4 regions of the Vibrio gangliei genome follow, and region 1 is predicted to be linked to each of the others. Evidence: predicted binding sites of a transcription regulator. Region 1 holds the regulator's gene; each other region holds the start of a gene.
What was found. Region 1 encodes PurR, which represses purine synthesis genes. Its sites were predicted from a motif close to TNANGNAAACGTTTNCNTNA; they were not measured.
Positions count from the first base shown of each region.

Region 2: a site for PurR is predicted at 5,103-5,122, ahead of purL (phosphoribosylformylglycinamidine synthase). Genes of this name have one in related genera too.
Region 3: a site for PurR is predicted at 2,778-2,797, ahead of Vgang_RS08565 (NCS2 family permease). Genes of this name have one in related genera too.
Region 4: a site for PurR is predicted at 2,221-2,240, ahead of glyA (serine hydroxymethyltransferase). Genes of this name have one in related genera too.

Region 1 covers NZ_AP021869.1:1,465,658-1,473,246, forward strand. Annotated here, with positions in the region: gene mukF (chromosome partition protein MukF) at 1-1,007, opposite strand, end outside; gene cmoM (tRNA uridine 5-oxyacetic acid(34) methyltransferase CmoM) at 1,027-1,830, opposite strand; gene elyC (envelope biogenesis factor ElyC) at 1,943-2,740, shown strand; gene purR (HTH-type transcriptional repressor PurR) at 2,963-3,967, shown strand; gene Vgang_RS06690 (ABC transporter substrate-binding protein) at 4,229-5,374, shown strand; gene Vgang_RS06695 (ABC transporter permease) at 5,472-7,373, shown strand; gene Vgang_RS06700 (ATP-binding cassette domain-containing protein) at 7,378-7,589, shown strand, end outside.
Region 2 covers NZ_AP021869.1:733,592-741,180, reverse strand. Annotated here, with positions in the region: gene Vgang_RS03380 (RecQ family ATP-dependent DNA helicase) at 1-104, shown strand, start outside; gene Vgang_RS03375 (YceI family protein) at 118-729, opposite strand; gene purL (phosphoribosylformylglycinamidine synthase) at 1,050-4,946, opposite strand; gene mltF (membrane-bound lytic murein transglycosylase MltF) at 5,294-6,811, shown strand; gene Vgang_RS03360 (hypothetical protein) at 7,083-7,220, shown strand; gene tadA (tRNA adenosine(34) deaminase TadA) at 7,280-7,589, opposite strand, start outside.
Region 3 covers NZ_AP021869.1:1,859,466-1,867,054, forward strand. Annotated here, with positions in the region: gene frsA (esterase FrsA) at 1-420, opposite strand, end outside; gene Vgang_RS08555 (GNAT family N-acetyltransferase) at 479-754, opposite strand; gene gpt (xanthine phosphoribosyltransferase) at 926-1,390, opposite strand; gene Vgang_RS08565 (NCS2 family permease) at 1,443-2,738, opposite strand; gene pepD (aminoacyl-histidine dipeptidase) at 3,605-5,284, shown strand; gene dinB (DNA polymerase IV) at 5,357-6,358, opposite strand; gene dinB (DNA polymerase IV) at 6,528-7,589, opposite strand.
Region 4 covers NZ_AP021869.1:763,667-771,255, forward strand. Annotated here, with positions in the region: gene Vgang_RS03480 (ABC transporter ATP-binding protein) at 1-838, shown strand, start outside; gene Vgang_RS03485 (MliC family protein) at 876-1,268, shown strand; gene Vgang_RS03490 (YitT family protein) at 1,338-1,940, opposite strand; gene glyA (serine hydroxymethyltransferase) at 2,330-3,580, shown strand; gene Vgang_RS03500 (hypothetical protein) at 3,773-4,102, opposite strand; gene nrdR (transcriptional regulator NrdR) at 4,408-4,857, shown strand; gene ribD (bifunctional diaminohydroxyphosphoribosylaminopyrimidine deaminase/5-amino-6-(5-phosphoribosylamino)uracil reductase RibD) at 4,897-6,027, shown strand; gene Vgang_RS03515 (riboflavin synthase) at 6,036-6,695, shown strand; gene ribBA (bifunctional 3,4-dihydroxy-2-butanone-4-phosphate synthase/GTP cyclohydrolase II) at 6,738-7,589, shown strand, end outside.

The DNA.
Region 1 (7,589 bases):
TCGGCATCGGAATAAGTGAGATACCAAGGCGCATCAAAGTAGTCGGTCACCGATTGACGTAGACGCTGACTAAAGGCACGGTTTTGGTCCATATCAATCGCAGTACGGATAAACTTATGTACGTGACGGTCGTAACCAATCCATAAATCAATAGCTTGCTGGCCCCAGCTGACGATACGGTCAAGCTTGGTTTGCAGTGCGAACAAAATGGCATCGATAAAGTCCAGCCCTTCTTGTCCATAAATAGTTTGTTGAATATCCAACAATTGGGTTTGCAGTTCATCGCCCGCCGCTTGTAAGGTGTCTTGCAATTCATTCAGTGTGTTGGACGTTTCAGTAAGTAGGCTTTCACAACTGCTGATCGCGTCACGCCAATCTTGGTTTAATAGCTCAGCAATTTGTTGTTTGATTTCGATTTGCTGATCGTCCATCACGCGCTGGTTTAAATCAATGCGGTCAAAGATTTCACTGACCGAATATTTCAATACGCCATAAACGTGCTTTTGCCATTGCGCTAAATCGTTAGCCTGTTCTGCCGCTTCAACCGCTTTTGACATTTCATCAGCCACCATCGACAGTTGAATCGATAGCTTTAATTTCGAAAATTCGCGATGACGCACATAGTAATCTGTGATTGCCATGCCTAAAGGTGAAATACGATAAATGCTTGCCCCTTGATTCAACTCACTGACAAATCGGCTGATCAAACGCTGCGATACCAATTCATTAATGGCATTGTTGGCGCGAAACGCCGACGCCTCGCCGGTATCATCAAACATGGTCGTGACAATTTTGAACGCGTCATGCAATTCACCTTCGCCTAATTCTTCATCAAACTTTTCATTGCTGAGAACGGCGATAGCAATCAGAAACGCCAAACGCTCGGAAGAAAGATTCAATGAAAAATCATGCTGTTTTACCCAGGTGACCAGCTCATCTATGGGCTGTTCCTGAGTTGGCTGCTGGTTAAAAGGCAGTCCAGCTGAAGATTGAGTTATTTCACTCATTATCATTCCTGTTTTGCTATTAGCTCTCACCCGTTTGTTCACTTTGCGGCTTTTGTGCCCATACATGAATGTAACGGCCAAGAGAAAGATAAGGCTCTGTGCGGCATAATTTCTGCTCTAACGCCAACACATCTTCTGGGGTGTAGTCCCCCATATATTGTTGATTACCAATGTAATCATTAAAACAACGGATGCCTGATTTACCGACAATGTCGAAACCTTGAGACTCGATCCATTGGTACACATCTTCCGGTAACAACCCTTTCTGTGGTTGCAATTTAAACCGTTTACGATGTGGCATTCCCTGCAAAATGTGAGGGATATTACCACAAGTTACGTTCTTCAAAACCAGTCCGTGATGATTGTAGAACATCACAGATACTATTCCGCCCGGTTTCACTTTATCGAGCACATCATTCAAGACCTGTTGAGGGTGCTCAAGCCATTCCATAACGGCATGAAATAAAACGAAATCAAAAGGCTCTGATTCATGCTTATGCAAGTTTTGAATAGGAGAATGAACAAATCGAAAGTTGGCAGATAAAAGATTTTTTTCTACATCTTGCCGAGCGAGAGCCAGCATTTCACTCGACACATCACATAAGCAAATTTGATGACCGAGCTGAGCGAGTTTTTGAGATACTTGTGCCAAGCCGCCGCCCGCATCCAAGATGGATAAAGGTTTGTCAGCATGTTGCAGGCGTTGCAATGCGTTTTCTATATCTTGCCATACGATGACTTGGCGGATATCTCCTTTATCCGAACCGTAAATATTTTTCGCAAATTTATGTGCGATGTCATCGAAATTTCGATCGTTAGCCATATTTTTTCATTTAAGATAACTGAATTTTGCGTGTATTCTGTCACAGCAATTACAGGAATAAAGCAAATACTCTCTTTTATCCGCTGAATGATGAATTTTTGGGCTATTTAAAATGTTTGAACTGAAAAAAATAATCGGCGCATTGTTCATGCCGCTGCCAGCCATGTTAATCCTTGGCTTTCTCGGCTTGTTTTTGATCATGTTTACTTATAAACGAGGCTTGGGTTGTATTCTCACTTTTATCTCTTTAACAGGGATCTTTCTCTTTTCATTCCAACCTCTTTCTACTTCTTTATTGAAACCGACTGAGCGTGCTTACAAAGCCTTTTTACCGGTTGATGGCACCTTGGATTACGTCATGGTCTTAGGCAGTGGCCACACGGTGGATGATGACATACCACCGACTTCTGAACTTTCACGCAATGGTTTAATGCGCTTAGCCGAAGGCATTCGTGTATTACGACTGTACCCGGGTGCAAAATTGATTTTATCTGGTTACGGTGCGGGTAGTTCTGTCAGTAACGCACGTATGATGGCTAATGTTGCTGTATCACTTGGTGTGGCAAAATCGGACATCATCTTATTAGAAAATGCACAAGACACTTGGGATGAAGCCCATCAAGCCGCCGGTTTCGTGGGAAATAAACGCATGGTGTTAGTGACTTCTGCGAGCCACATGAAGCGTGCCATGAAAGAGTTTCGCAAAGCGGGTTTGGAACCCATCCCAGCCCCAACCAACTATCTTGCGTTTGATAACATTGAACAAGCATGGGACAAGTATTCACCTCAAGCTCAATACTTAGAACAAAGTGAGCGTTATTGGCATGAATTGTTGGGTCGTTGGTGGTCATCTTTACGTGATACACTTTCTAACACTCAAAACACGGCAAATAGCGCGCCGGCAGAATAAAGCAATTTACACGCAATAAGACTTACGTTATCGTTTGCGTCCTGCAAAGTTTGTTCATAAAAATGCCATATCTGATTGTCAGGCATGGCATTTAAGACTAAAATCTTATCAAAACTACGCATCTATATTATTAAGTCGCTGATTAATGGCGACTTTTATGTTTTTAGTATCCAATTAACTATCATCGTTCCGGCTGTATGGTCGGCATAAAGGAAATTCACTATGGCTACAATCAAAGATGTTGCACGTATTGCTGGAGTCTCCACAACGACCGTGTCACATGTCATCAATAAAACTCGTTTTGTTGCAGAGACAACTCAAGAGAAAGTTATGGCCGCAGTGAAAGAACTCAATTATGCCCCAAGCGCCGTGGCTCGTAGTTTGAAATGCAATACCACCAGCACCATTGGTATGTTAGTGACACAGTCAACTAACCCATTCTTTGCCGAAGTCGTTGATGGTGTTGAAAGCTACTGTTACCGCAAAGGTTATACCCTAATTTTGTGTAACACCGGTGGCCGCTCTGACAAACAACGTGATTATATCCGCATGTTGGCTGGCAAACGTGTCGATGGCCTATTGGTTATGTGTTCTGACCTAGATGAAGAATTGCGTGAAATGCTTGATGGTCACCCAGATATTCCTAAAGTTGTGATGGATTGGGGCCCAGAAACATCCAAAGCCGATAAAATCATCGATAACTCAGAAGAAGGTGGTTACATCGCAACACGCTATCTACTAGAACGAGGTCACACTGATATTGCTTGTTTAAGTGGGCATTTTGAAAAGGTGGCTTGCCAAGAGCGTATTGCAGGTTGTCGCCGTGCGTTAGAAGAAAAAGGCTTAACACTACGAGACGAGTGGTTACTAGAAGGGAACTTCGAGTGTGATACTGCCGTTATCGCTGCCGATAAAATCTTGGCAATGGATAAAAAACCAACTGCGGTATTCTGTTTTAACGACATCATGGCGCTAGGCTTAATGAGCCGTCTGCAAGAAAAAGGCATGCGTGTACCGGAAGATATTTCCGTGATCGGTTACGACAACATTGATATTTCTCCTTATTTCTCACCACCGTTGACGACGGTTCACCAACCTAAGCGTCGTTTAGGTAAGAACGCGGTTGAAATCTTATTAGAACGCATTAAAGATAAAAATCACGCTAAACAAACCTTCGAAATGTTCCCTGAAATGGTAGAACGTTCATCGGTGAAAACGCTTAAATAGTATTTCTAGTATTATCACTGCAAACATTTACAAGGCGTATCTATTCATTTAGATGCGCCTTATTTTTATTCGCTGGATTTTGATTAATTTATCCTGAGTTCAGATTAACTTAGCGATAACCTGAAATTTTTTCGCGTGATGTTATGTCTTATATTCCACTACGCTTAATTACATAAATTTTCATACCCAAGTTAGCGGAGCGAATAAAAGCTGCCAACAAAGCTAAAGCTTCAAATACGATGGATATTAAGGACAGATACAATGCGCTGGATTAGCCTTGGTTTACTTTCATTACTGCCTCTATTTGCTATGGCCTCTCAGGATAGCGACTGGCAAACCATTGAAAAACAAGCTCGTGGGCAAGATGTGTATTTTAATGCCTGGGGTGGTAGCCAAGAAATTAATGATTATCTACGTTGGGTAAGTAGAGAAGTGAAACGACAATATGGTGTAACTCTACACCATGTTAAAGTTTCCGATATTTCTGAAACCACCGCCCGCTTGCTGGCAGAAAAAACAGCCAATAAAAATCAGCAAGGCAGTGTCGATTTGGTTTGGATTAATGGTGAAAACTTCAAATCAATGAAAGACAACCAATTACTTTTTGGCCCGTTTGTATCGACATTACCTAATTGGCAAAAAGTAAATATGGCTTTACCTGTCACTGATGATTTTTCCGAACCAACCAACGGGCTCGAAGCGCCTTGGGGTGTAGGACAACTGGTTTATATTTATGACCGTGACAAGCTAGCCTCGCCTCCTCAATCAGCGCAAGATCTGCTCGAGTATGCTAAAGCGCACCCAGGCCGTATTAGCTACCCTAAGCCGCCACAATTTCATGGCACCAGTTTTTTAAAGTCATTATTGATTGAACTTAGCCAGCAAGATCCTGCATTACAGCAACCCGTTACCACAGAGGCTTTTGCTCAACTCACTCAACCATTATGGCGCTATTTAGATGCTTTGCAGCCTTTCTTGTGGCAACAAGGTCAACAGTTTCCAACTAGCCAAGCGGAAATGATTCAACTTTTGGATGATGACCAACTTGATTTGGCGATCACCTTCAATCCCAATGAAGTTTTCTCCGCGCAAGCCAGTGGCAAACTTGCTTCAAGCACCGCAAGCTACGCGTGGAAACAGGGGGCTTTATCGAACATTCATTTTCTTGCTATTCCATGGAATGCTAACTCCAAACAAGGCGCTTTAGTGGTGATCAATTTCTTACTCAGCCCTGAAGCGCAATCTCGTAAAGGCGACATCAATATTTGGGGGGATCCATCCGTTTTGCAGCCGCAATACTTAACTGGCAGCGCACAAAAGACCAAACTCTACCCGTCCTTGCCTGAGCCACATCCTAGCTGGCAAACCGCATTAGAACAGGCTTGGCTTGAACGTTATAGCCAATAAAATATTGATGGCGTTACGTCGAGGAGCAATTCAAAGGACCATGTCTATTAAAAAAAGGGATAGTGAAGCTAGGCCTATTAAAAGCAGGCATACTAAAATGAGTAACCGACTCAATAGCACTCTATTAAATCGACGAATATTGAATAAAAGCCAATCCAGTAAAGTCTCGCTGCGCTTGGGTTATGCTTTCGTTGTGTTGCTGTGTATCTTTCCCATCATTCCCGGCTTAATCGGTATGCTTAGCCCTGCCTTCGGCATTATTCCCCCCTTGGGCTTATTCGAGTTCTCACTGACTGGGTTCGAAAAAGTGGCGGATTGGCCCGCGGTAATGCATTCAATTTGTCTGAGTATGTTCTCTGCAATTACGAGTACTTTTTTAGCGACCATCATGGCGTTTTCAATACTGCAAGCCTATTGGAATCGTCCTGCTTGGCATAAAGTGGAAAAGTTATTATCGCCCTTATTAGCCTTGCCTCATGTCGCTTTTGCTGTGGGTTTCTTATTCTTATTTTCAGATACAGGTTGGTTCGCACGTGCATTAAACAGTGTTTTTTCTGCTTTTAGCACTTTTAACACTCAAGGTTGGTTGAACGTACAAGATAATCTTGGCCTTGGGCTGACTCTGGCACTTGCGATTAAAGAAACGCCGTTTTTGGTGTTAATGAGTTTACCCATTTTAAATAACTTACGAATTCAGCAAACCTTAGCGGTATCACAAAGCTTAGGTTATTCAGCTGCACAGACATGGTGGAAAGTGATCTTGCCACAATGGCTTCGACACATGCGCTTTCCATTTTTTGCCATTATGGCTTACTCAAGTTCAGTGGTGGATGTCAGCTTAATCATAGGACCAACGCATCCACCGACGTTTGCCGTATTGGTTTGGCAATGGTTTAACGAGCCTGATTTGTCTTTATTGCCTCGCGCTGCTGCCGGAGCGTTGTGTTTGTTTTTGCTCTGTAGCGCATTGATTGGTTTGGTGTATTTTATCGAACGTCTGTTACTTCATTATGCTCGCGGCTGGCTTACCTCTGGCAAAAAGAATGCTGACAGCGTTTACGGTAAATCGTCCTCTTCCATTTTCTCACCGCTGTCTATCAACTCGGCTATCCAGTCCACTATGACTTCAGCGGTTGCTCCTGTGCTCATGGCGGTGAGTTTATTATGTTTGCCTGCCCTGCTGGTTTGGACCTTCGCACAACGTTGGCAATTTCCGCAGCTACTCCCATCAGATTGGAGTTTGCGCTTTTGGATAAGCGAATGGCCATACATTCAACAAGCGATTCAAACTAGCCTATGCCTTGCCGTAGCCAGTACGATCATCGCGTTAATATTTGCCATTATTGCGCAAGAATATCGGCAACATTTTCGCCTACGTTTACCCATGTATGTGATTGCTCTGCCAATGCTCATTCCTCAGCTTTCTTTGCTGTTTGGCTTACAAGTCACAACGCTTTGGATAAACCAAGAATATTATTGGCTGTGGGTTATTTGGTCACATCTGTTTTTTGCTTTTCCATATATTTATTTGAGCTTAGATGGGCCCTGGCAAAGCTATCCAACCCGCTTATCACAAACTGCGGTCAGTTTAAGCGCATCGCCATTTAAAGCTTTTGTCATGATCAAATTACGCACACTGGCTAGCGCGTTGGCGTTTGCTTTTTCGATGGGAATGAGTGTCAGCTTAGCGCAATATTTACCGACTTTGATGTTAGGCTCTGGCCGCATTGTCACTTTAACCACCGAAGCCGTTGCGCTTTCCAGTGGCCATGATCGCCGTATCATTGCTTTGTATGCGTTATGGCAAGCGTTAGTACCCTTCATATTCTTTAGCTTGGCATTGGTCGCTAATCGTTTTTTAACCCAACCTAATGCTATGCAAAAACCGGCCAAATACCAAAATCGGGATGAAGATCTAAAGCGAAACAGAAACCGAGATCCATCTAAACATCCTGTTCCATTTAAACACTCAGTGCCAACCCAAAATAGGCAGGCGTAATCTTATGTGCTTATCGATTCAAAACCTCAGCATTACAAAGCAGCACAGCCCTTATGATCAATTATTAGGCGACTTTAATTTGGAAATTGAACCGGGTGAAATTGTCACCTTAATGGGACCAAGCGGTTGTGGTAAATCCACGTTACTTACTGTGATTGCCGGACACCTCAGTGCAGACTTTTCAGCAAATGGACAAATTACACTCGACGGTGAGGC
Region 2 (7,589 bases), 730 kb from region 1:
CTTTGAGTTCACAGCTCAAAGCATCCAAAATGGAAGGGTACAGCAAGTTAGAAATGTATCCATTTGCAAAAGTGAAGCAATGGGTTTCCGCTGCTGCAAACTAGCAGCGGAATAAGATTACTCTGGCAAGAACAGCAATTGCACCGTGACAGGAATCGTAGTGGAAATGGATTGTAACTGTGCAACATCTTGCAAGGCTTTAATCCCTCCCTCAAGCCCAAAATCCGCGGCAGAAATAACGATAGGTTCAAGAGTACTGACGAGACGCCCACCATCTTCTAGTGCCGTCACAGAAACCTTTGTTTCAATCGGCACTTGATGATCATGTAAAGAAAGTTCGGCTGTCAGCGGAATCACTTTACTTTCCCCTACAGCCATATTATTAACATCGTTAATATTCAACTTGGCATTAATGCTTGCCTCTGGGTAATTAACAACATCAAATAACAACTCTTTTATACGTTCATCACGGACTTCGATATTGGTATCTATACTAGCAAGATCGATATCAACTACTGCGGTACCTTGCTCGTTCACCATTCCGCTGATCGTTCTAAAGTTATGCACTTCTGTTACCGATTCATTTTTAACGGAAATAAAATTTACCTGTGAATGAAGTGGATCTAACCTCAATAACGCAAACGCCGGTTGAGAAATACCCAATCCCATAGCAAACAGTGCCGCTGATAGACCTACTTTTGACCCACTTTTTTCTATCAACCATTTCATGGCAGCATTCCTTATTTCACTTACCGTTTACAAATATCATCAAAGGTTCAGTGTATTGGGCGTTTGTGATGTTTACGTATTCATAATGTCAGGACTTTATCAATTCTGAGGTTTTCAATTGATTTTACGCCTTGTAGTAGACGTTTATATCAATAACCCAAAAGAATTATCTTATCTATCAAAAACCTTATCGTTCAAAGTTTAGTCATAAATAAGCAGTTGAGCTCAAAAAATAAAAACGGCCACCGAAGTGACCGTTTTACTCTTTGCTTATCTCTTTCGAACAACGAGAAGCGAAGCGTTCAAGCTACGAAAATCGATTAGCCAATATGCTTACGTGCGTTGCGGAACATACGCATCCATGGACTATCTTCATTCCAATCTTCTGGATGCCATGAGTTTGCGACCGTTCTAAAGACACGTTCTGGGTGCGGCATCATGATGCTGACACGGCCATCGGTAGTCGTTAAACCCGTAATGGCATTGGGTGAGCCGTTCGGGTTATTTGGATATTGTTGAGTTGGGTTACCCAAGTTGTCCACGTAACGTAGCGTCACCGTGCCCGAGTTTTCAATCGCTTGCAGATGTGCATCATCACGTACTTCCACACGACCTTCACCATGAGAAACCGCGATAGGCATACGAGATCCCGCCATACCATTAAAGAATGCAGAATTCGATTCTTGAACTTCAACTAGGCTGAAGCGTGCTTCAAAACGCTCAGATTCATTACGCACAAAACGAGGCCATAAATCTGCACCTGGGATCAACTCGCGTAGGTTTGATAGCATTTGACAACCATTACACACACCAAGTGCAATTGTCTCTTGGCGCTCAAAGAAAGCTAAGAATTGCTCACGAGCATTGTCGTTGAACAAAATCGACTTTGCCCAACCTTCACCAGCACCAAGTACGTCACCATAAGAGAAGCCACCACAAGCCACTAAGCCTTGATACTCTTCTAATGCTGCTTGACCCGTTAAGATGTCACTCATGTGAATATCGGTCGCTTCAAATCCAGCACGGTCAAACGCTGCTGCCATCTCAACATGTGAGTTAACGCCTTGCTCACGTAAGATCGCCATTTTAGGTTTAGCGCCAGTCGCAATATACGGCGCTGCAATATCTTCGTTGATGTCAAAGCTTAATTTCACGTTGAGACCAGGGTCTGTGTTGTCTTTCTTCGCTGCAAACTCTTGGTCAGCACACGCAGGGTTATCACGTAGAGCCTGCATCTTATGGGTTGTTTCCGCCCAAATGGTGCGAAGCTCAGTACGGTTACGATCAAGAACCACCGTATTGCCAGAAGTCACAACAATAGAATCGCTGTTTTCTACAGAGCCAATCACGTGCGAACATTGCGCTAAACCATTGGCCACTAATGTCGCTTGTACCGCAGTCAGATCGTCGTTATGGACTTGAATTACTACGCCTAGTTCTTCGTTAAAGAGCGCGGCTAGCGCGTCATCACCTAATGCTTCAATGTTCGCTTTCACGCCGCAGTGCCCGGCAAAGGCCATTTCAGCTAGCGTCACAAATAAGCCGCCGTCGCCTTTATCGTGGTAAGCCAAAAGTTTGTTCTCACGAACCAAGGCCTGCATCGCAAGGTAGAAACCTTTTAATTGCTCAGCATTGTCGACATCCGCAGGTTTGTCACCTAATTGCTTATACACTTGCGCAAGCGCAGTCGCGCCCATACGATTTTTGCCGTTACCTAGGTCGACCAAAATTAAGCTGGTGTCGCCTTTGTTCACTTGTAATTGAGGCGTCACGGTTTTACGTACATCTTCAACGCGAGCAAACGCCGTGATCACAAGAGAAAGTGGCGACGTCACTTCACGCTCTTCCCCATCTTGCTGCCACTTGGTCTTCATCGACATGGAGTCTTTACCCACAGGAATGGTCAAACCAAGCGCTGGACACAACTCTTCACCGACGGCTTTTACCGCTTCATACAGACCTGCATCTTCACCAGGGTGACCCGCTGGAGACATCCAGTTAGCCGACAGTTTAATGTGTTTGATATCACCAATATCCGTCGCCGCGATGTTAGTAATTGATTCACCTACCGCTAAACGTGCTGATGCACCAAAATCGAGTAGTGCAACCGGCGTACGCTCCCCCATCGACATCGCTTCGCCGTGATAAGAATCGTAACTTGCGGCTGTCACTGCGCAGTTTGCGACCGGAACCTGCCATGGGCCAACCATCTGGTCACGAACTACTAAACCAGTCACAGAACGGTCACCGATAGTAATAAGGAACGTTTTCTCAGCAACAGTTGGTAAGCGAAGAACACGATCAACAGCTTCATTAAGCTCAATACCACTGCGATCAATCGCTGGGTTATTCGCTTTCAGTGTAACCGCATCACGGTGCATTTTTGGCGTTTTACCCAAAAGTACATCCATTGGCATGTCGATTGGCGTATTGTCGAAGTGTGAATCTTCTAGTTTTAATTGACGTTCTTCTGTTGCCACACCAACCACGGCATAAGGCGCACGTTCACGCTTACAAATAGCGTCAAATAATTCCATATTCTCTGGTGCAACCGCTAACACATAGCGCTCTTGAGATTCGTTACACCAGATTTCTAATGGGCTCATTCCTGGCTCATCGTTTGGCACGTCACGAAGTTGGAAGATACCACCGCGCTCACCATCATCCACAAGCTCAGGTAATGCATTAGAAATACCGCCCGCACCCACATCGTGAATAAAGGCGATTGGGTTTTCTTCACCCAATTGCCAACAACGGTCAATCACTTCTTGGCAACGGCGTTCCATTTCTGGGTTTTCACGTTGAACAGAAGCAAAATCTAAATCTTCCGCGGATTGACCAGAAGCCATAGAAGAAGCCGCGCCGCCACCTAGGCCAATGTTCATTGCTGGGCCACCTAAAACAATTAGGCTTGCTCCAACAGGAATTTCTTTCTTCTGAACATGCTCGTCACGGATATTACCCATACCACCAGCGATCATGATCGGCTTGTGGTAACCACGAATTTCTTCGCCATTATGAGAGTTTACTTTCTCTTCATAAGTACGGAAGTAGCCCAACAAGTTTGGACGACCAAATTCATTGTTGAATGCTGCGCCACCTAGAGGACCCTCAAGCATGATGTCCAGCGCTGTTACGATACGGCTTGGTTTACCAAAATCGGTTTCCCATGGTTGAACAAAGTTAGGAATTTTCAAGTTAGAAACCGAGAAACCCACCAGACCGGCCTTTGGTTTACCACCAATACCGGTTGCACCTTCATCACGAATTTCACCACCTGAACCTGTCGATGCGCCCGGCCAAGGAGAAATCGCCGTTGGGTGGTTGTGAGTTTCCACTTTCATCAAGATATGTGCTTGTTCTTGATGGTAGCCGTATTGGCGAGTTTTTGGATCTGGGAAGAAACGGCCGACCGTTGAACCTGTCATCACCGCTGCGTTATCTTTATAAGCGGATAACACATTGTCAGGCGTCACTTCATAGGTATTTTTGATCATCTTGAACAAAGATTTTTCTTGCTCAACACCATCAATAGTCCAACCTGCGTTGAAGATTTTATGACGACAGTGCTCAGAGTTCGCTTGAGCAAACATCATCAATTCAATATCGGTTGGGTTACGTTTTAGCTTTTCAGTGAAGCTTTCAACTAGGTATTCAATTTCTTCTTCCGCTAAAGCCAACCCAAGTGAAACGTTTGCTTCTTCAAGCGCAGCTCGTCCACCGGTAAGTAGGTCAACTTCCGTTAATGGCGCAGGTTCAGCCACTTGGAATAAAGCATGGGCTTGCTCAAAATCCGTGAACACCACTTCCATCATGCGATCATGCAATAACGCTTTTAGCTCAACCAATTGCAATTCAGATAATGTTTCGCTCGATTCAATGTAGTAAGCCGTACCACGCTCAAGACGTTTAATTTGCTGCAAACCACAATTGTGGGCGATATCGGTCGCTTTCGACGACCAAGGAGAAATGGTGCCCGGACGAGGCGTAGTAAGAAGTAATAGACCTTGAGGCTCGTGATCTTCGATGGTTGGTCCGTAAGTCAGTAGCTTTTCAAGTTTAGAAAGCGCTTGCGGAGTCAGTTCAGAAGTGAGGTCTGCAAAATGCGTAAATTCCGCATAGATGCCAGACACAGGTAGATTCAATTCACGACAAAGCTCTAAAAGCTTATTGACACGAAACTCGGATAAAGCGGGTGAACCACGCAAAATTCTCATGTGCTTAGGTCTCTTTAGCAGTTGTTTTAAAAAAGAAAAGTGATATTGAAATCAGTTCATAAGCCTATGCGTTAAGGCTAACTTACCAGCTGATTTCAATCTCACCTTAGCCTTTTGCGGCGTATTATAGAGGAAATTCAACTGAGACGTAACTCAAAAAGCAACCGTTTGCGCAATTTTTTACGCAAAACATTTTTTATCTAATTGGGTTGTTGTTTTTTCATTCACAAAGCCAAAGGTAGCAGCAAAATGTTACATACCTAAAACAACAATTTTCACGGCAAATTTTGCTGATATAGACGCCATTTGATATAAAGTAGCTTCTATTGGCTTTATGAGATTTCCTTTTGACGACCTTTTACTCTCATTCTCAATTTAAGCGATTGGTTTTTATTGCTTTTATCCTTTTAGGATTAGCCGCATGCAAACCCAATCCTCAATCGATGACCGACCTAGAAAAGATCCAAGAGCGTGGCGTCTTGCGCGTGGGGACTCTGAATAACCAATTATCTTATTTTATTGGTCCAGAAGGTCCGACGGGGCTGGAATATGAGTTAGCAAAGCAATTTGCCGATGAACTGGGGGTCAAACTTGAAATCAAACCGGCCTATCATTTAACAGGGCTACTTCCTGCACTTGAAAATCAAGAAGTGGACATCGTCGCCGCAGGGCTTAGCCACACACCAGATCGATTGAAAAAATTCAACGCAGGCCCAGCCTATTACTACATTAGTCAACAAGTGATCTATAAGAAAGGCACTTGGCGCCCAAGAAATCTCCAACAACTCATCGATAAAGAAGCCACTTTAACTGTGGTGAAAGGCTCTCAGTACGAATACACCTTGCAACAATTGAGTAAAGTTTATCCTGAACTAAAGTGGCAAACCACGGCGACTGAAGACAGCACGGATTTATTAAAAGATGTGTCGGAAGGAAAAATCGACTTTACCATTGTTGACTCCGTTTCACTGTCTATCACTCAACGCCTACACCCAAACCTTGCGCTTGCGTTTGAACTAACCGAAGATCAACCTATATCTTGGTTTATTCGTAAAACCGACGATGATTCTCTGTACGCGTTAATGGTGGAGTTTTTTGGTAACTTTAACCAATCAGGGCAATTGGCCAACTTAGAAGAAAAATATTTTGGTCATATACAAAGCTTTGATTATGTTGATACCCGAGCCTTTATTCGCTCTCTTGATTCAAAACTGCCAAAATACAAAACTTTATTCCAAAAATATTCAAAAGAATTTGATTGGCGCTTAATTGCTGCGTTGGCATACCAAGAGTCACATTGGAACCCTAGAGCAACGTCGCCAACCGGTGTTCGTGGCATGATGATGCTGACACAATCCACGGCTAAAATGGTTGGGGTAAATAATCGTTTGGACCCAGAAGAATCCATTTATGGTGGTGTAGAATATTTAAGACGTGTGGTTGAACGTATTCCTGACTCGATTCCTGAGCATGAAAAAATTTGGTTTGCCCTTGCGTCTTATAATGTTGGCTACGGACATGTGATGGATGCACGCCGTATTACCCAGCACGAAGGTGGTAACCCGGACTCATGGACCGATGTAAAAGATAGATTGCCGAAACTGCGTATTCCCGGCTACTACAAATACACACGCTATGGTTTTGCTCGAGGGGATGAAGCGAAAAACTACGTTGAGAATATTCGTCGTTATTACCAAACCATTATTGGCTATGAGTCAGAAAATCAAATGGGGGGAACTAACACACCTAAAGGCGAAGATTTCCAAGTTATCGATGCAAGCTCTGTGAGTAATGCTGAAGCTAGCAATAGTGATATGTCTTCTACTAACACAAGGTCTGTATCACAAGCCAAAGGTAGTCAATAAGCATATTGAAGTCACGCTTTGAACGAAAGTGAACCCCATTAAGTAAAATCGAATAAGGGCGAAATCAAATATGGTTTCGCTTTTTTATGCCTATTGAAACCAAAAATAGAAGAAATAACAATCTCAACCAAAAAACATTATAAAAGCCGTTTTTTTTGTAAAAAAGAGTTAGCTGAGAAAAATAAACTGTGCTACAACTGTCATGAGTACGTCACAAAGAGACGATATAAAAAGAATAAAATAATAGACAATCATTAAGGAGGCATACCCTATGTTCTCTAAGAAGAAAACACTAAGTAAACTAGTTCGAACTCAATCGAACGCCACTCGTCGCCGTCGCATGCTGTCAAACAACAAAAAGCAAATTTTATGGCGTCATCGATCTTATATCTTCTGGTCTGAAGTATAGATTCTGACAATTTCGGCAAACAAATTCACATTTTGTTTGTCGATAATCCCCCCCTTTTTTTATTCTTCTTTCTCTTTCCTAGCTTGTTTAATTTCTTTACGTCGGCGTTTAAAAAACGCTTGCAACTGGTGACGACATTGCTCCTCTAACAGGCCGCCTTCAACTTGCGCATAATGATATGAGGCTTGGCTTTCAAATAGATTCAACACCGTTCCAGCCGCCCCTGCTTTCAAATCGTAAGCCCCAAATACAATGCGTCCAACTCGACTATGTAATAAAGCGCCAGCACACATAGGGCAAGGCTCTAAAGTGACATATAAGGTGGTATCAAGAAGTCGATAGTTTTGTAGGGTTTGCCCAGCTTTACGC
Region 3 (7,589 bases), 390 kb from region 1:
TTTCAAATGCGGGTAACTAGCCACGCTGAAACATAAGCTCGCTAAGTAGAGCTCATCCGATGCCGCCTCGCCTTCTTTTAACGAAGCTTTTTTCTGATGTGAAACACCTTGTTGCGTCCATTCATAAGCCCAGTTTCCCGGTCGATATCCAGCCACCGTATCAAGCCAATCAGGATGATTATGTTTATTCCCTGAACTGGCAATCCGCGCTAAAACAGATTCAATTTCGATGGGATCAAGCCCTTGCCAAATCCACTGCATGCGTCTCAGCGCTCGATACCAGGCGCTTTTCGTTCTTTGCTGATTTTCTTCTAGTAAAGCTTGGCTTTCAGACAAATACCCAATCAAGCTCGAGGTCTCTTCAGCATGCTGGTGTTTCTTGAATAAGTTTTCTGATAAATTTTTGCTGCTTGGCTCCAAGAGATATCTCCACTGCTGGTGTCAAAAGAACAGAATCTAAGAAATTGGAAATGATAAGTTAAGCAATCAAATGCTTCCACTGTGTTTGACGATCTAAATACACCACAGCATAGCTGCACACAGGGCGTACTTTTTTACCTTGTGCTTCTACATCCGACAGCACCGTTTCCATTAATACCTTTCCGCAACCCTGGCCACGCAATTCATCAGGAACAAAAGTATGAGTGATGGTCAGAACCCCATTACTTTCTAGATAATCTAAATGTGCCCAAAAATTATCGGCCACTTCCACCTCATAACGACATAAAGATGAATCATGCTTAAAGTTCGCCATTATCTACTCCTGTAAAGTCATCAAATCAACTCGTTCGACGATTGTTAGTTAACCTCACTAGAATAGCGTGAATCGGTTTGATCTTACCAATAAAAAACCCTGCACCGATATGGGTACAGGGTTTAAATATAATCAAATTAATCATCTATAACCAAAAGGCTTGGCGAGAGATTACTTTTGCTTACGATTCACTGGCTCTTCAAATTGAAGCGTCATATCCCAAGGTTGCTCGATCCAAGTATCTTGAGGAATATCAACGATGTACTCATCCACAAGCTCTTGACCTGCCGGTTTTGCACAAACTGTCACCAATTTCGCTTTCGGATACATTTTACGAATATGACGTGCCGTATCACCACTGTCGACTAAATCATCAACAATCAGGAAACCTTCACCATCACCTTCGATAGTTTTAAGCACACGCATATCACGTTGATGATCATGGTCGTAGCTTGAGATACAAATGGTATCAACGTAACGGATGCCCAGTTCACGCGCTAAAATCGCAGCAGGTACTAAACCACCACGGCTCACACCAACAATACCTTTCCACTGCTCAGCTGGCATTTGCTTGGCCGCTAATTGACGACAATACATTTGCATGTTGTCCCAAGTGATAATGAATTTGTTACTCATAATATAAAACCTGCTTTGTTTTTGTTTCTAAGATGCAACAGCACTTTGGCTATTAAGCACCTGTAAGAATGAATTTCAACAAGAAAACGATAGCCAATACCCAAACACCAGGATGCACATCGCGTGCCTTACCGCTCAATAATTTGATAGCTGCGTAAGTCACAAAGCCCATCGCAATACCTTCTGCAATCGAGAAAGTCAGTGGCATTAATAAGCAAACCACAGCAACAGGAGCCGCTTCACTTAGGTCATCCCATTGAATGTTCACTAAGCCTGAAAGCATCAAGATTGCCACGTAGAATAATGCACCGGTAGTCGCATAGGCTGGCACCATACCCGCTAATGGCGAGAAGAATAAAGCAAGAAGGAACAAAATGCCAACCACAACTGCAGTTAAACCAGTGCGGCCACCAACAGCTACACCCGCTGTACTTTCTACATAAGACGTTGTGTTTGATGTACCCAATAATGCACCAATTGACGTTGCCGTTGAGTCAGCTAAAAGCGCTTTGTTTAAACGAGGAATTTTGCCATCTTTACCCACAAAGCCCGCCTTATTTGCTACACCAACCAGAGTACCGGCTGTGTCAAACAAATCGACAAATAAGAACGCAAATACAACTGAAATCAAGCCCACATCAAAGATAGATGAAAAGTCTAACTGTAAGAAAGTCGGAGCCATGCTTGGTGGAAGAGAAACGATACCATGGTATGCGACATCACCAGCGATAACACCAATCGCGGTAATAGCAAGAATGGCGATCATAACTGCTGCTTTAAAGCCACGGTGTACCAATACGATGGTTAATACGAAGCCTAACGCACCTAAAATAGCAGGAAGAGAGGTTAAATCACCCACACCAACCAGTGTTGCTGGGTTACCAACTACAATACCTGCGTTTTTAAGTGAAATAAGCGCAAGGAATAAACCGATACCCGCTGAAATACCTAAGCGTAATGACATAGGAATAGAATTGATAATCAACTCACGGATTTTGAATAGGCTTAAAATAATGAAAAGTACACCAGAACAGAATACTGCCGCCAGTGCGACTTGCCATGTGTGCCCCATACCGAGTACAACGGTATAGGTAAAAAATGCATTCAAACCCATACCCGGTGCTTGAGCAATTGGGTAATTTGCATAAAAGCCCATGATGAAACAGCCAATCGCTGCGGCCAAACAAGTCGCAACAAAAACTGAACCATGATCCATACCAGCTTGTGACAAAATTGCTGGGTTAACAAAAATAATATAAGCCATCGTCAAAAACGTCGTAACGCCGGCTAAGACTTCGGTTTTCACGTTGGTGCCGTGCTCCGATAACTTAAATAATTTTTCTAACATGATGTATTCCTAAAGTGTGCGTGTAGCAATTTTAAACGATTGCGCAATCGTTTGAATAAAAAGGCGTGTAGTTTTCCAAATTCTGATCACGAAAGCAATCTGAATCTACTCAAAACACGCATTTATTTATCTATTTACCGTCTATATCCAAGCAACTTCAAGATGTAAGTTCAGCAGGAATAAAACAAGCTTTAAGCAAGGCAAATTGGACAGCTCATGCTGCCAATCGGACATTGCAAGCTAAGTTATTAATAATATTATAAATATAGATTTTTAAAGCTACGAACACCATTTTCATTACCCCAAAATAAAAAACGCCACCTAAACAGTAGGTGGCGGTAGAAATATTGCCAAAGTAGGCAGTAAAATTCTCAACAAAAGGGGGTAATGAAAACAAAAGGTAGTTCTTCTTGGAGAGTGATTGTTACAAACTCATCAACAACAAAAACACAAAACCTGTTGACCTCAGAAAAAATCAATGTGTGCCATGATTCTCAAGAAGTGATGAGATAATACACAAATGGTAATTTAATTACAACCTATATTTCTACTAAAGCCAAAAATACGCACAAAAACCCAATGCGATCACATTGTTTGGTAGTTTAATTACCAAATATAAGGTTTCAATCTATTCCTCGTACCGATGAATCGACTTTTTATTACCATAGAAATATCAGCTTCCTGCTGTACATCTTGCCAATGAAGTAGCATTATTCTATTCATATAAAGTACAGCGCTATTACGCCCTAATCAGACTTTAGCGTTACCTAAATTCTAAACACTTTATTGAGATGATAATTTGCCACTATCGTCTGCTTGGCTTTTACACTCAATAAACGGTCATCTCATTCTATTAGGAGTCACTTGTGTCTAATCAACCTTCTGAAATCAGCCAACTGTCCCCCCAACCAGTTTGGCAATTCTTCGATAAAATTTGCTCTATTCCACACCCATCAAAGCATGAAGAAGCACTTGCGCAATACATCGTTGAATGGGCTCAATCTCAGAACCTACCTGTAAAACGTGATGACGCTGGTAATGTATTCATTTCAAAACCAGCGACAACGGGTATGGAAAATAAGAAAAAAGTGGTATTCAGCCAACTGTCCCCCCAACCAGTTTGGCAATTCTTCGATAAAATTTGCTCTATTCCACACCCATCAAAGCATGAAGAAGCACTTGCGCAATACATCGTTGAATGGGCTCAATCTCAGAACCTACCTGTAAAACGTGATGACGCTGGTAATGTATTCATTTCAAAACCAGCGACAACGGGTATGGAAAATAAGAAAAAAGTGGTATTACAGGCTCATATCGACATGGTGCCTCAGAAAAATGAAGACACCGTGCATGACTTCACTAAAGATCCTATTCAACCTTATATCGATGGCGAATGGGTTACCGCGAAAGGCACAACTCTAGGTGCTGATAATGGCATGGGCATGGCGTCTTGTTTAGCCGTTCTAGCCTCAACAGACATCAAACATGGCCCACTTGAAGTTTTACTCACCATCGACGAAGAAGCCGGTATGACAGGTGCATTTGCACTAAAAGAGGGCTGGTTAGATGCTGACATTCTACTAAATACCGACTCAGAGCAAGAAGGCGAAGTTTACATGGGCTGCGCTGGCGGCGTAAATGCATCCATCATTTTTGACCTAGAACGTGAAGCTATGCCAGCCGATCATACTGTCGTTAAACTTGCCGTAAAAGGTCTAAAAGGCGGCCACTCTGGTTGTGATATTCACACTGGCCGTGGTAATGCCAACAAATTTCTAGCTCGTTTCCTTGCAAATCAAGCGAATGAATTTGGCCTGCGTGTGATTGAATTCCAAGGTGGCAGCCTTCGCAATGCCATCCCACGTGAAGCATCTGTCATTATCGCTGTACCAACGGCTCAACAATCAGCATTAGCACAAGCCTTTGAGCAATATACACAATTAGTACAACAAGAACTCGGTAAAGTGGAAACAGGCCTGACTTCTCAAATCAGCGATGCAAGCTCTCCATTCTCGCCGTTTACCCAATCAGTACAATCGCGCTTTATTGCCACACTGAATGCTTGTCCAAACGGCGTGATCCGTATGGATGATAACATTGAAGGCGTGGTTGAAACGTCATTAAACGTTGGTGTTATTACGACGGAAGAAAATAAGCTGACCATTCTTTGTTTGATCCGCTCTTTAATTGATTCAGGTCGCGAGCAGGTTGAAGGTACATTGACGTCATTGGCTCAGCTTGCTAACGCACACATCCAGTTCGATGGGGCTTACCCTGGTTGGAAGCCAGATGCTGATTCTGAAATCATGCATATTTTCCGCGATGTTTATGAAGGTATTTACGGCAAGAAACCAAACATTATGGTCATTCATGCGGGTTTAGAATGTGGCCTATTTAAGAAGCCTTACCCTAATATGGATATGATTTCTTTCGGACCAACCATCAAATTCCCACACTCGCCTGATGAGAAAGTCGAAATCGCCAGTGTTGGCCTTTACTGGGAACAAATGATTGCAGTTCTAGAGAATATTCCGGAAAAAGCGTAATCACGTCTCTCGGCTAACGTTTCTCGTTTCTCGCTCCCAATTCGAGAAACGAGATTCGACAACCGAATATCGTTATATCAAACACAGCTGCCTTTCTAGCTCTTCAGGCTTTAACATCACATTCACACCTAACAATCTGATCTCCCTTCCCTTTTGCCTTTTCAATACTTCTTGTAACAAAGGATAGAAATCGTCGAGATTAAAGACACGAAAGTTATGCTCAATCGTGGTTTGTTGGAAATCGGCAAATTTCACTTTGATGCCCTGTTTCGTAATTTGTTTTTGCGGCGACGCTTTAATTAACCGTCTTTCCAACTCTGGATAGAGCCTTTGTTCAATAACCTGCCAACATTCTTCAAAGGTCGAAATATTTTCACTAAAGGTTCGTTCTACCCCAACAGACTTTCTGTTTCGCTCAACCACCACTTCCCTAAGATCTATCCCATGGCTTTTCTTCCACAAAGATGCTCCTTGTAAACCAAATCGGCGTAATAATTCCGCATAGTTAGACTGGCGCACATCAAGGCAAGTATAGAGCCCGGCTTGGTGCAGCTTTTCAATGCTCACTTTACCGACACCTGGGATTTTTTCTAATGGCAGAGCATCAATGGTTTGCTGCACCTTATCAGGGGTAATAACGGTCAAACCATTTGGCTTATTCATATCTGAAGCGATTTTGGCCAAGAACTTCAAAGGGGCAACGCCAGCCGATGCTGTCAGATTGAGTTCTCTTTCGATATCAGCACGTATCGCTTGAGCAATTAAAGTGGCAGAGCCATGTAACATGGTGCTGTCGGTGACATCCAAATACGCTTCATCTAATGACAAGGGTTCAATCAAATGCGTATAACGGGAAAATATTTCTCGGATCTGATGTGACACTTGTCGATACACATCCATTCGTCCCGGCACTAAAACAAGGTTAGGACAAAGTTGATAGGCTTTTGCAGTAGGTAAAGCAGAGCGCACGCCATATTTTCTCGCGATATAGTTACAAGTGCTGATCACACCACGTTGCTTGCTATTCCCCCCTACCGCAAGTGGAACATGGCGATATTCGGGAAAATCTCGCATCTCCACTGCAGCATCGCAAAACTAACGGGTATAAAGTGTAATTAAACTCGTATACATAACTATTTTATTTTTATAACAATTAGTTAAAAATAAAAATAAACTTACATATTCCGCTTACAAAAAAATCTGAAAAAATGCCAAAATATTGGGACTAATTTACTTACAAATTTTACCAATTCAAACTCATCTGTGTATCTAACTGAAATTCCTTGTGCTCTAAGCCAACAGATAACCCAATAAGACGTATCCCTCGCCCTTTGGAGCGCGACAACGCTTCTTTTAATAAAATAGAAAAAAATGTTTTATCAAGACCAATTTGTTTATGTTCAACCGTTGTTTGCTGAAAATCATCAAACTTAAGCTTAATTCCTTGACGTATTATTGTTTTTTCATGGGCAATATTATTAAATCGCCTTTCAAGTTCTTGGTACAAAAACTCAATAGATTCTAAACATTCTTGCTCAGTCTGGATATCTTGAGCGAATGTTCTTTCTACTCCCAACGACTTTCTTATTCTTGTAGGATTAACTTCCCTTCTATCAATGCCATGACAACGGTCCCATAAAGAATTGCCAAATTTACCAAACTGCTTAAGTAGCATGCGTTGATCATAGTTTTTTACATCAATACCTTTATACAAGCCTAGAGCATTTAATTTATCAAGAGTTACCTTTCCAACTCCTGGTATTTTTCCTAAGTCTAATTCATCAACAAAACATTCTAGTTCGTCAGGTGTAATGACACAGATCCCATTAGGTTTATTAATATCTGAAGCAACCTTCGCCACAAACTTAATTGAAGCAACCCCTGCACTTGCAGTCAGGTTTAGCTCTGATTCAATAGACTTACGTATATCCTGTGCGATTAGAGTTGCTGAACCTCTAAACAGACTTGAATTACTTACATCTAGATAGGCTTCATCAAGAGACAGGGGCTCAATAAGATCAGTATAGCGAGAGAAGATCTCATGAATCTGCTGGGATACGGCTTTATATTTTTCCATATTTCCAGGGATAACTTTGAGATTTGGGCATAGTTTCAAGGCTTGAGCTGTAGCCATTGCTGAGCGAACTCCATATTCCCGAGCAATATAGTTACATGTAGAAATTACTCCACGCCGCTCCCGAGAACCACCGATTGCTAAAGGTATTGTTCTAAATTCAGGATTATCTCTCATCTCAACAGCAGCAAAGTAGCAATCAAGATCTATGTGAATAATTTTACGATTCAT
Region 4 (7,589 bases), 700 kb from region 1:
GGGTCGTAGCTTACTGCGCTTGTATGAACCCACAGCAGGGCAAATATTGTTTGAAGGGCAAGATATTTGTCAGTTCGATAGCAAAGCCATGCGCTCTTTACGTCAAGAAATGCAGATGGTGTTTCAAGATCCCACTGAATCGCTCAACCCACGTCATACGGTTGGGATGATCTTACATGAGCCATTTGAAATACATCATCTAGGCACGGCGGAAGAAAGGCAGCAGTGGGTCAGCGAATTATTAATCAAAGTGGGATTAACCCCAGAGGCCGCTGAGCGTTATCCACATGAATTCTCTGGTGGCCAGAAACAACGCATTGGTATTGCACGAGCGATTGCCTTAAAACCTAAGCTGGTGGTGTGTGATGAGTCTGTATCGGCATTAGATGTGTCTGTACAGGCGCAAATTCTTAACTTGTTGATGAAATTGCAGCAAGAAATGGATTTGACCCTGATATTTATAGCCCATGATTTGTCGGTGATTCGTCATATATCTGACAAAATTGCTGTCATGTATTTAGGGCAAATTGTCGAATATGGTGATGCGCAGCAGGTTTATCAAAACCCTAAGCATCCTTATACTCAGTCTTTGTTGTCTGCAATTCCGATTACTCATCCAAAGTATCGTGATGCTAAATTACGTATGCAGGAGCAAGGCATTGGAGAGCGCATTTTATTACAAGGCGATATTCCATCACCGATTGAGCGCCCTGTAGGATGTCGCTTTGCTTCGCGTTGTCCTAAGGTCATGGAAGAATGTCGCAGTAAACCACCCAAATTACAGTCGTATTCAAAGCATGATCATCAAGTATCTTGCTTTTTATATGAATCCCATTAAAACGAGCCAATAAAGTAAATTGTTAAGAGGCGAATCGATGTTAAATAAGTCGTTATTGATGACCGCATTATCTGTTTCCGTGTTAGCCGGATGTACGGTCGTGGAAGAGAGCCCTGTTTCTGAACCAGTAAAAACCACCACTTCTGTAGATGGTGTTAAAGTTCACTCGGTGGCGTACAAATGCCGCATTGATCAATCTGAATCAGAATACCAAGGCAAGCTTGAAGTGCCATTTTTGATCGAATATTCTGGTCAAGATAAAGCGACGTTAATTGAACGTTCCGGTTCCTATCCTTTAATTCGAGTGGAAGCGGCTTCTGGTGAGAAATATGCCTCAGTGGATGGGTTGCAAGAGTTTTGGGGGCACGGTGATTCTGCAATGATCACTTTTAATCATGAAACGTTTAAAGACTGTTTTGTGGTGAAGTAGTGGAATATCGTTAGCATTAAGAGGCGCTCAATATCTGAACTTTGAGCGCCTTTTTTATCTATCAGATGGCTATTTTGGGTAAGTTACGGTATAGCGAGTCGGTTTATGATTCATCGCAAGTGTGATGTTTAATACGATGGCACCGAGTACTGAAAGCGCAATTAAGTAAGGGGAAACGAAAAACAGCGACGCGACCACAATGCTACAATCGAGCACCATTTGAGTTTTACCTACTGAAATACCCGTTTTGTCTTGAATAAGTAGGCACATCACGTTGAAGCCCCCTAAACTTGAACGATGGCGAAATAAAATTAGCATACCGATACCAATTAATAACCCACCGGCGAAAGCACTGAATACCGCATCGATACGGCTGAGTAACATAAAACGCTCTAGGTTATCAGCAAAAACAGACACTAAAGCACCTGCAATAAGGCTGTTAATCGCGAAGGTTTTACCAAAGCGAAGCCAAGCAAGAGCATAAAAAGGCAAGTTAATGAAAAAGTATATCGTGCCAAATGACAGTGGACTCAGCTGACTTAATAATAAAGACAGCCCAGCCGTACCACCAGTGATCAAATTAGCTGACGATAAAAAGTAAACCCCAAGGGCAACCACAAAGCTGCCTACAACGAGGGCGACGATGTCTTCTTTAGGTGTGTGTTTTTCCATCACAGTATCAATCTTTTCATCCATAAATAACTAAAAATGTACTCAATAAATATCAGTTTTGGTATATACAGTCTAAAAACAAAGTGAATGGCTTGTATCTTAATGTTTACATAAATGTAAACTGACGCTATGGTTTTGACCTTAGAAGTCAAGAAAGTACAGCTATCCAGCACTGTATTATTTTTTTTCATCTTAATCGTGATATTTTTGCATGCAGAAAGTTTACATTGCCACTTTCTGATATGGATCAAATTAGGTAGAATACTGCCATCTAAATTGATGACGAAAACGTTTGCTTTGCGTCATTGAGCCATTTTTTAACAATTTTACCGTTTTTATGACCTTTTGGTCTTTTTAGGAATCAGTTAAACCTGAGCTAGGAGATACACATGCTTAAGCGTGACATGAACATTGCGGATTATGATGCGGATCTATTTACCGCAATTCAGGAAGAAACTCTTCGTCAAGAAGAGCACATTGAGCTCATCGCTTCAGAAAACTACACCAGCCCACGTGTAATGGAAGCTCAAGGTTCTCAACTTACCAACAAGTATGCTGAAGGCTACCCAGGTAAACGCTACTACGGTGGTTGTGAGTACGTTGATAAAGTTGAAACTCTTGCTATTGAGCGTGCATGTCAGCTATTCGGTGCAGAATATGCAAACGTACAGCCGCACTCAGGCTCTCAAGCTAACAACGCCGTTTACATGGCATTGCTTAATGCGGGTGACACGGTTCTTGGTATGAGCCTGGCGCACGGTGGTCACTTAACTCATGGTTCTCCTGTTAACTTCTCAGGCAAGCTTTACAACATCATTCCTTACGGTATCGATGAAAATGGTCAGATTGACTATGAAGAAATGGAAGCGCTTGCGGTTGAACACAAACCAAAAATGATCATCGGTGGCTTCTCTGCTTATTCTCAAGTGTGTGATTGGGCGCGTATGCGTGAGATCGCAGACAAAGTAGGCGCGTACCTTTTTGTTGATATGGCGCACGTAGCGGGTCTTATTGCTGCTGGTGTTTATCCAAACCCAGTTCCACACGCACACGTTGTAACAACCACAACACATAAAACATTGGCTGGCCCTCGTGGTGGATTGATTCTGTCTAATGCAGGTGAAGATCTGTACAAAAAACTAAACTCTGCAGTGTTCCCGGGTGGACAAGGCGGTCCTCTAATGCACGTTATCGCAGCAAAAGCGGTGGCATTTAAAGAAGCACTAGAGCCAGAGTTTAAAGAATACCAAGCGCGCGTTGTTGCAAACGCAAAAGCCATGGTGGCGGAGTTTATTGCTCGCGGTTACAACATCGTTTCAGGTTCAACTGAAAACCACTTGTTCCTTGTTGATCTGATCGACAAAGACATCACAGGTAAAGATGCGGATGCCGCACTTGGCGCTGCGAACATCACAGTGAACAAAAACTCAGTACCAAACGATCCACGTAGCCCATTTGTGACTTCTGGTATCCGCGTTGGTTCACCATCAATTACTCGCCGTGGCTTCACAGAAGAAGATGCGAAAAACCTTGCTGGCTGGATGTGTGATATCCTAGACAATATGGGCGATGAGTCGGTGATTGAAGCGACTAAAGCAAAAGTATTAGATATCTGTAAGCGTAAACCAGTTTACGCATAATATTTCGTCGTAAAACAGTTTATAACGGCGTCTGGTAAGAGCCGAATTTCGTGACTCGAATCTAGAGCGCTTCGCTTCTCGAAAGAGATAAAAACCCAGTCAGAAATGGCTGGGTTTTGTTTTTGTAAAAATAATAGAAAGCCCCAGCTTGAACATTCAAGCTGGGGCTTTAAGATGTTTTCGAAACTCGAATTAACCTTCTTTATTAATGCTGATCATTGAGCCAGATTTACATTTGAACATGTAGTAACGAGAGCTTTCGTTAAATTGGCCAAGGCCTTCACCTGAACAGTAAGACGCGTTGAGGTCACGCATTGTGTCTAGTGTTTTGGCATTATCCATAGCGAATTTTGAACCATCAGCACAGACGATACGTACTTTACCGTCATCGCTGGTTGAGAATACTTTCACTTCTGTATTACATAGTTCAAAAGAAGCATCTAAGTAGTTGTCTTCTTGAGTTGTGCTTGAACAACCCGCTAAAATTAATGTGAGTAACCCGACCAATCCTGCATATTTCATATTCTTACGTCCTATAGTTATCCGGCTGTAAACGGATCAAAATGTGAATGATTGCTAGAAAGAAAATGAGCTAGCCAACCATAAAACTGTATTAAGTGTAACCTTATCGATTGGTTCGCTCAACTTTCGCCTAAAAAATCTTCACTAGGTCTCATCAAGACGATGCTGCTTGTCGCTAACCCTTGCTATTTCGGATAAACTAATCCTACAACAATCGCATTTAAATATAGAGTTTTGTCTGAATAGATGCATTGCGATAACAATAGTTAATAAAACCGCTCAGACTCTGACTCAAGGGAGAGAGTATGCACTGCCCATTTTGTTCTGAAAATGACACTAAAGTGATCGACTCACGTTTAGTCGCTGACGGCCATCAGGTTCGCCGTCGTCGCCAATGTTTAGCTTGTAGTGAACGTTTTACTACGTTTGAAATGGCGGAATTGGTGATGCCGAAAGTCATCAAATCAAATGGAAACCGAGAACCTTTTGATGAAGAAAAAATGATCGGTGGTATTCAGCGCTCTCTAGAAAAACGCCCCGTGAGTGCCGATTCGATTGAATTGGCAATCAGTACGATTAAATCTCAATTACGTGCGACCGGTGAACGTGAAGTACCAAGCGAGATGATTGGTAACTTAGTGATGGAGCAACTTAAAGAGTTAGATAAGGTGGCGTATATTCGCTTTGCTTCGGTTTACCGCAGCTTTGAAGATATTCGTGAGTTCGGTGAAGAAATCGCGCGTCTTGAAGATTGATCTTTCATTGCGATAAATAAAATTAGAAAGGGAAGTGTGATGAGCCAATCGGTATTTTCTGCATTTGATCATCAAATGATGGTCAAAGCAATTGAACTGGCGAAGCAGGGGATCTATACCACCGCACCAAATCCAAATGTAGGCTGTGTGATCACGCTAGACCAAGAGATCATTGGTCAAGGGGCACACCTTAAAGCGGGTGAACCACACGCAGAAGTGCATGCTTTACGTTTGGCTGGCGAGAGAGCTAAAGGTGCCACCGCTTATGTGACCTTGGAGCCGTGTTCCCATTATGGCCGCACGCCACCTTGTGCTGAAGCTTTAATTAAAGCGCAAGTTGCCCGTGTTGTATGCGCGATGCAAGACCCTAATCCTCAAGTGGCTGGACGTGGTATTACCATGCTAAGAGAGGCTGGTATTCAAGTGGATGTTGGTCTACTTGAGCAAGATGCCATCGCGCTTAATCCAGGCTTCATCAAGCGAATGAAAACTGGTATGCCATTTGTGCAATTAAAGTTGGCATCAAGCATCGATGGAAAAACGTCGCTTGCGAACGGTAAAAGCCAATGGATCACTGGCCCGAATGCACGTCAAGATGTACAGCATTATCGCGCTAAAGCGGGGGCGGTGTTATCCACCTCAAAGACAGTGTTAGATGACGACGCATCGCTGAATGTACGTTGGCATGATTTGCCAAGCTCAGTGCAAGCACAATATTCAGAATCTCAACTTCGTCAGCCGATTCGCGTGATTTTAGATAGGCAAAACCAATTGAATTCCAATAAGGCGTTGAAGCTATTCAACACGGAAGGTGAATGTCTATTCGTACGTACCATTTCTCATGCGGGTGAGAGTGACATGATTGCTGCGCTAAATGATAAGCAGCAATTTGATCTGCCTACTTTGCTGCAACAATTAGCAAGTGAACATAATATTAATCATATTTGGGTCGAAGCTGGGGCGAGTTTGGCGGCGAGCATGATTGAACAAGCATTGGTTGATGAGTTGATTGTGTATATTGCCCCTAAATTAATGGGTACTGATGGGCGTGGCTTAACTCAAATCACTGGCTTAACAGAGATGGATCAAGCCATTGATCTTAATATTACTGATTTACGTATGGTGGGAAGCGATATCCGTGTGACTGCCACCATAAAAACAAAGAAATAAGAGAAATTATGTTTACAGGAATCGTTGAAGCGGTTGGGACTATTTTAGCTATCACTCCAAAAGGTGAAGATGTCACGATTAAAGTGGATGCGGGCAAGTTAGATATGTCCGATGTGCATCTTGGCGATAGTATTGCTACCAATGGCGTGTGTTTAACTGTGGTGGAATATGATTCACGCAGTTACAGTGCTGACCTTTCACTTGAAACGTTAACACGTACCGGGTTTTCTCAATATCAAGTGGGAGAGTCGGTGAACCTTGAAAAAGCCATGCTGCCGAGCACACGTTTTGGTGGGCATATTGTTTCAGGGCATGTGGATGATGTCGGTGTGATTGTCGACCGTCAACCTATTGGTCGTGCAATGGAATATTGGATAGAAGTGCCTGCCCATCTTTCACGTTATATCGCAGAGAAAGGTTCCGTCACCGTGGATGGCATCAGCTTAACCGTCAATGATGTGCGTAAGAATGCATTCAAAATCACGATTGTTCCCCATACCTCTCAAGAAACGACAGTCGATAGTTTTGTTGTCGGTCGAAAAGTCAATTTAGAAGTAGATGTGATTGCCCGTTATTTAGAACGTTTGATTTCAGGTAAAGCTGAGCAAGAAGAAACACCAGAATCACGTATTACGATGGAATTATTGCAAAAGAATGGCTTTGCTTAAGCTAGCAGAATTCAATCAATAAGAATCATTAAGGAACTCAATATGGCAATTAGCAGCTCAAAAGACATTATTGAAGATATTCGCTTAGGAAAAATGGTCATTTTGATGGATGACGAAGATCGTGAAAATGAAGGCGATCTGATTATGGCAGCTGAGCACATTACGCCTGAAGCGATTAACTTTATGGCAACTCATGGTCGCGGATTGATTTGTTTAACCTTAACCAAAGAGCGTTGTCATAACCTCGGTTTACCGCCGATGGTGCAAGACAATAATGCCCAATATACCACCAACTTTACCGTTTCAATTGAAGCGGCTCGCGGCGTAACAACTGGGATTTCTGCGGCGGATCGTGCGGTGACAGTGCAAGCGGCGGTAGCTAAAAATGCTAAGGCGTCTGATCTGGTTCAGCCTGGCCATATTTTCCCACTTGCCGCGCAAGAAGGCGGAGTGTTAACTCGCGCAGGCCATACCGAAGCCGGCTGTGATTTAGCGCGTCTTGCTGGATTAGAGCCTGCGTCTGTGATTGTTGAAATTCTCAACGAAGACGGCACCATGGCGCGTCGCCCAGATTTAGAAATCTTTGCTGAAAAGCACGGCATTAAATTGGGCACAATTGCCGATCTCATTGAATACCGTAACAACACCGAAACCACCATTGAGCGTGTTGCTGAATGTAAGCTACCAACCGAGTTTGGTGAGTTTGACTTAGTGACTTACCGCGACACTATTGATAACCAATTACATTACGCATTACGCAAAGGTAATGTGACTGATAATGCGTGTTTAGTGCGTGTTCACTTGCAAGATACCTTTACCGATCTTCTTCATTCAAACCGTACTGCTGATCGCAGCTGGACGTTAGATGCGGCAATGAAACGTATCAATCAAGAA